DNA from 2 places in the Pseudomonas sp. LBUM1640 genome. Region 1 is predicted to be linked to the other one. Evidence: predicted binding sites of a transcription regulator. Region 1 holds the regulator's gene; the other holds the start of a gene.
The links. Region 1 encodes sigma-54, which starts transcription at its own class of promoters, with help from an activator protein. Its sites were predicted from a motif close to ANTGGCATNNANNTTGCTNT; they were not measured.

Region 1 (3,208 bases):
CGGGCATCGATCGAAACGGCAACCAGAGGTTGCGCCAGTTCCGTGTGGATCAGCGCGCGCTCCGCCAGTTCCGGCAGCAGGCCCGCGGGCAGGTTATCAATGCAATAGAAGCCGTTGTCCTCAAGAACGTTGAGGGCAGTACTTTTACCCGAGCCGGAGCGGCCGCTGACGATGATCAAACGCATGATTACTGCCCGTTTTGTTCATCCAGGACAACCTGATAGAGCGCCTCGTTGCTGCTGGCACTGCGCAGTTTGTCGCGTACTTCCTTGCGGTCGAGCATGCTGGCAATCTGCCGGAGCAGTTCCAGGTGCGCATCGGTGGCGGCTTGCGGGACCAGCAGAACGAACAGCAGGTCGACCGGCGCGCCGTCGATGGCGTCGAAATCGATTGGGGCGTCGAGGTGCAGCAGGGCACTCACTGGCGCTTCACAGCCTTGCAGGCGGCAGTGTGGAATCGCGATACCGTTGCCAAAACCGGTTGAACCAAGTTTTTCACGGGCGATAAGTGCCTCATACACAGCTTGCGTATCCAGTTCGGGCACTTCGCGGCCGATCAGGTTGGCAATTTGTTCGAGGGCGCGCTTTTTACTGCCGCCCGGCACGTTCACGAGGGAACGGCCGGGGGTCAGGATGGTTTCAAGTCGGATCATGGGTGGGGAGTGTTAGCGGCCTGTGCCCTGAAGAAGGCTCTGCTGCTTTTCCTTATGCTTTTTAAGTTGGCGGTCAAGCTTGTCAGTCAAGGCATCAATTGATGCATACATGTCTTCATGCTCGGCATTGGCGACTACTTCGCCGCCGGGAATCTGGAGGGTCGCCTCGATTTTCTGCTGGAGTTTGTCGACCTTCATGATCACTTGCACATTGGTGATCTTGTCAAAATGACCCTCAAGCCGCTTCAGCTTCTGCTCGACATATTCGCGCAATGGAGGGGTGACTTCTACATGGTGTCCACTGATGTTGACTTGCATACAGCTTCTCCTTCGTTGCCAGTGCATAAAGCGACGGGTAGGAATACCCGCCACTGGAACGCTATGGCCCGCCCGTCACATCAAACGCTTACGCTCGCTGGAAGGCGCGATCCCGAGGGACTCGCGGTACTTGGCGACGGTTCGACGGGCGACCTGAATGCCTTGTGCCTCCAGTAAACCAGCGATCTTACTGTCACTCAATGGCTTTTTCTGATTTTCCGCGGCAACCAGTTTTTTGATGATCGCGCGGATCGCCGTGGACGAGCATTCGCCGCCCTCGGAGGTGCTGACGTGGCTGGAGAAAAAGTATTTCAACTCATAAATACCCCGTGGGGTATGCATGAATTTTTGCGTGGTCACCCGCGAAATCGTCGATTCGTGCATGCCCACCGCTTCGGCGATGTCATGCAGCACCAGCGGTTTCATGGCCTCGTCGCCATATTCCAGGAAGCCGCGCTGGTGCTCGACGATCTGGGTAGCCACTTTCATCAGGGTTTCGTTGCGGCTTTGCAGGCTCTTGATGAACCAGCGCGCTTCCTGCAACTGGTTGCGCATGAAGGTGTTGTCGGCGCTGGTGTCGGCGCGGCGCACAAAGCCTGCGTATTGCGGGTTGACGCGCAGGCGTGGCACCGATTCCTGGTTCAGCTCCACCAGCCAGCGCTCATTGTCCTTGCGCACGATCACATCGGGCACGACATACTCGGCTTCGCTGGACTCGATCTGCGAGCCTGGGCGAGGGTTGAGGCTCTGTACCAGCTCGATGACCTGGCGCAGGTCATCTTCCTTGAGCTTCATGCGGCGCATCAACTGGCTGTAGTCGCGGCTGCCCAGCAGGTCGATGTAGTCGGTGACCAGGCGCTGGGCCTCGGCAAGCCAAGGGGTCTTGGCGGGCAGTTGACGCAGTTGCAGCTGCAGGCATTCGCTGAGGGTGCGGGCACCAATGCCGGCAGGCTCGAATTGTTGGATGCGGTGCAGGACGGCTTCGATTTCGTCCAGCTCAATGTCCAGCTCCGGGTCGAACGCCTCGAGAATTTCATCGAGGGTTTCGTCCAGGTAGCCCTGGTTATTGATGCAGTCGATCAGGGTGACGGCGATCAGGCGATCAGTGTCGGACATCGGTGCCAGGTTCAGCTGCCACAGCAAATGGCTCTGCAGGCTCTCGCCGGCGGACGTGCGGGTGGTGAAATCCCACTCGTCATCATCGTTGCTCGGCAGGCTGCTGGCGCTGGTCTGGTAGACGTCTTCCCACGCGGTGTCCACGGGAAGCTCGTTGGGAATGCGCTCGTTCCATTCGCCTTCCTCAAGGTTGTCCACCGTAGGGGCGGTTTCCTGATAGGAGGGTTCCTGCACGTCGGCGTTGGGTTTTTGCTCGATGTTGTCGGCCAGCGGGTCTGCATTATCGAAGTCGTCGCCTTCTTCCTGGCGTTCGAGCATCGGATTGGACTCCAGGGCCTCCTGGATTTCCTGTTGCAGGTCCAGGGTCGACAATTGGAGCAGGCGGATGGCCTGTTGCAGCTGCGGTGTCATCGTCAGCTGCTGGCCCATTCTCAGGACTAGCGATGGTTTCATGGCAGGGGCTTAACACCTTATTCGCCGGCGCAATGCGCCATCCACGACAGGGCGCGTGAGCGCCAAACATAAGCAAATTATATGCCTGATATCGGGGGCTTTGCCTAGAGCGCGGTAACAATAAAAAAATGGAGGTTTTTATTGACTCCCGCGCGCCTTGGCGAATGGCCAGACACCACAGTGCTTACAGGCGGAACTCGTGGCCCAGGTACACTTCCTTGACCAGTTCGTTAGCCAGGATGGTGGCGGAGTCGCCTTCGGCGATCAGCTGGCCATCGTTGACGATATAAGCTGTTTCACAGATATCGAGGGTCTCACGGACGTTGTGGTCGGTGATCAGCACGCCGATACCCTTGGCCTTGAGGTGATGGATGATCTGCTTGATGTCGCCAACCGAGATCGGGTCGACGCCGGCAAACGGTTCGTCCAGCAGGATGAATTTCGGTGCAGTGGCCAGGGCGCGGGCGATTTCGACGCGACGACGCTCACCACCGGACAAACTCATGCCCAGGTTGTCACGAATGTGGTTGATGTGGAATTCCTGCAGCAGGCTTTCCAGCTCCTTGCGACGGCCGTCACGGTCGAGTTCCTTGCGGGTCTCGAGGATCGCCATGATGTTATCGGCAACCGACAGTTTGCGGAAGATCGACGCTTCCTGGGGAAGATAGC
Region 2 (3,208 bases), 2.2 Mb from region 1:
TCTTTAAACGCCACGGGCAAAAGATCATCGTCGACACCACGCCCCTGGACGGCTTGCCTTCGAGCCAAGAAACCTTCATCAACTACCGCCCACGTCATTTTTCTTGAGCACACGGCCGTGGCTACGCCGACGGGCGAGCCACGGCCGAGCACTGGCCAGGTTAGTCAGGCTGGTTCTCGGTGTGGCCGACATCCGCTGCGTCATCCAGATCGTTCAGCGGCACTTGCGCATCATCCATCAATGAGCCCGGGTCTTCGTTGCCCGGGTCATTGAGTTCTTCTTCGTCGACTTTTGACATGACCGTCTCCTCTAACCGCCTTGGGTGTCGATATCAGCATCGGTTTCAGGCTTGGGCTCAGGCGTTGGCTTGAAATCCGGGCTGTAGTCGTTGTCCTTGGCTTTGGGGTCTTTCGCCGGCGTTGGGTCTTTAGGCGCATCGGCGGCGGTGCCGGGGGCCGGTTCGCCGCCGTCGATAGCCGGGTCGTTGCGGTTGCTGACTTGCGGATCGTTACTTGTGGTCATGGGTCACCTCTTCGCAGTTTTGGAAAACACAGGCTGCGTCAAGGTAAGGTCCTGCATGGGGCGATGAAGTTCCAATTGTCTTATGAGACCGGGTTATCGACCTGAATATAAAACGCGTAAGCGCCCAGCAATACCCAGAACACCATGAACAGCCACGGCGCACGCATCGAGAACAGCAGCGACTTGCGATAGCCCTTGTGAGACGACTCGGTCTCACAGAACAGTGGCGAATCGTCATAAGCCAAGCCCATCACCGGCTCGCTGCGCAGCAGTTCGCTCTGCTTGTAATGCCAATGGTCGATGATTTCGTACGCAGCACGGATACCCGGCCAGGCGTTGAGGGAGCTGAGCACACCAAGGGAGGCCAGGAACACCGGCACTATCAAGGTGAAAAACTTGCCCCATTCCGGGTTCAGGTTGCCCATGCCGGAGACAAAGGCGATGACCAAAAATGACTGCGCGGTGAGGTAGGCGTCGGTACGGTTGGCCAGGATGGTGGTTTCGTACTGGATCTCGCGCCGATAAAAGTCGAGTCGGTCCTTGGGTGAACCGAAGATCTTGGCGTTGTGTTCACTGTGTTCGTTCACGACCGCTTCGGGGGTGCTTGGAGAGATGATTCTGGGCACGACGGTGCTCCACACTGTTTCGAGTCTTGTTAGAAGAATCGGGGCTGCGCGAAGTTCAAGTTTGTTCATGCACCATTTTGGAACACGGCATGCACTCTTGTGGCGAGCGGGCCGTTGTAGTGAGTGAGCTTGCTCGCGCCGGGCTGCGCAGCAGCCCCAAAAAAAGCGGGAGCGCTGCGCACTCCAGCGGGAGCAAGCTCCCCCGCCACAAGGTAAATCACTGTTGCGCCCAGTTTCGGCACAAGCATTGCTTTATCCATTCATCTGCCCGGATACAGGAGCATTCGTTACCCCCCGACCCAGAGCCGACCCCATAAGAAAGTAAGGACCAGGCCTGTTGGCACCCTGCGCCACGGGTTCATAAAAAAATGCGTTTTTTAAAGCGGCAGTGCCACTCAAGCTTCCTTAGGCACTGACAAGGTACTGGAATGGCTCGATCTTTCTTTGATGAAATGAATGACGCAGACGGCGTGTGCCGTGCGCATTATCAGGATTTCTCCCGCTGGCTGGCCAATACGCCGCCGGAACTGCTGGCCCAGAGGCGCCGCGAAGCCGACTTATTGTTCCACCGCGCCGGGATCACCTTCACCCTCTACGGCGACGAGCAGGACACCGAGCGCCTGATCCCCTTCGACATCATCCCGCGCAGCATTCCCGCCAGTGAATGGAGCGTGATCGAACGCGGCTGTATCCAGCGGGTCAATGCGCTGAACATGTTCCTTGCCGACATCTACCACGACCAGCGCATCATCAAGGCCGGGATCATTCCGGCGGACCAGGTGCTGGGCAACGAGGGTTATCAGAAGGCAATGGTCGGGCTGGACCTGCACCGTGGCATCTATTCGCATATTTCCGGGGTCGACCTGGTGCGCGACGGCGACGGCACCTACTACGTGCTCGAAGACAACCTGCGCACCCCCAGCGGCGTGAGCTACATGCTCGAAGACCGCAAGATGATGATGCGCCTGTTCCCCGAAGTGTTCGCCAAACAGCGCATTGCGCCGGTGGACCACTACCCCAACCTGCTGCTCAAGACCCTGAAAAGCTCCAGCCGCCTGGACAACCCCAATGTGGTGGTATTGACGCCCGGGCGCTTCAACAGCGCATTCTTTGAACACGCGTTCCTCGCCCGGGAAATGGGCGTGGAGCTGGTCGAAGGTGCCGACCTGTTCGTGCATGACCTCAAGGTGTTCATGCGCACCACCGACGGCCCCAAGCCGGTGGACGTGATTTACCGGCGAATCGACGACGCTTTCCTCGACCCCAAAGCCTTCAACCCTGACTCGATGCTCGGCGTACCCGGCCTGGTGGCTGCCTACTGCGCCGGCAACGTGGTGCTCGCCAACGCCATCGGCACCGGCGTGGCTGACGACAAATCCATCTACCCGTATGTGCCGGAGATGATCCGCTTCTACCTGGATGAAGAGCCGATCCTGCAAAACGTGCCGACCTTCCAGTGCCGTAAACCGGATGAGCTGTCCCATGTTCTGGCGCACCTGCCGGAACTGGTGGTCAAGGAAACCCAGGGCTCCGGCGGCTACGGCATGCTGGTCGGCCCTGCGTCAACGGCCGCCGAGATCGAAGACTTCCGCCAACGCATCAAGGCGCGCCCGCACGCGTATATCGCCCAACCGACCCTGAGCCTGTCCACCTGCCCCACCTTTGTCGAAAACGGCATCGCGCCACGGCATATCGACCTGCGCCCGTTCGTGCTCTCGGGCAAGGAAACTCGCCTGGTGCCCGGCGGCCTGACCCGCGTGGCACTCAAGGAAGGCTCGTTGATCGTCAACTCGTCGCAAGGCGGCGGAACCAAGGACACCTGGGTGGTGGAGGGCTGAGTATGTTGAGTAGAACCGCCGCAGATCTGTACTGGATGTCCCGTTACCTGGAGCGCGCCGAAAACCTGGCGCGCATGCTCGAAGTCAGTTATTCGCTGTCGCTGATGCCCCAGGCCGGGCACAGCGATGGCCTGGACGAACTGGCCATGTCGTTGCTCAGCAGCGGCACACTCGAGAGTTACCTGGAGCGTCACAAACAACTGGACGCGATGCGCATGCTGC

Region 2: the regulator sigma-54 is predicted to act here: its motif matches at 1,383-1,402, upstream of ACA065_RS14690 (circularly permuted type 2 ATP-grasp protein).

Annotation. Positions count from the first base shown of each region.
Region 1 covers NZ_CP166816.1:1,040,340-1,043,547, forward strand. Annotated here, with positions in the region: gene rapZ (RNase adapter RapZ) at 1-185, opposite strand, end outside; gene ptsN (PTS IIA-like nitrogen regulatory protein PtsN) at 188-652, opposite strand; gene hpf (ribosome hibernation-promoting factor, HPF/YfiA family) at 665-970, opposite strand; gene ACA065_RS04605 (RNA polymerase factor sigma-54) at 1,046-2,539, opposite strand; gene lptB (LPS export ABC transporter ATP-binding protein) at 2,724-3,208, opposite strand, start outside.
Region 2 covers NZ_CP166816.1:3,255,772-3,258,979, reverse strand. Annotated here, with positions in the region: gene ACA065_RS14710 (hypothetical protein) at 1-107, shown strand, start outside; gene ACA065_RS14705 (hypothetical protein) at 161-298, opposite strand; gene ACA065_RS14700 (hypothetical protein) at 310-522, opposite strand; gene ACA065_RS14695 (hypothetical protein) at 603-1,148, opposite strand; gene ACA065_RS14690 (circularly permuted type 2 ATP-grasp protein) at 1,577-2,986, shown strand; gene ACA065_RS14685 (alpha-E domain-containing protein) at 2,989-3,208, shown strand, end outside.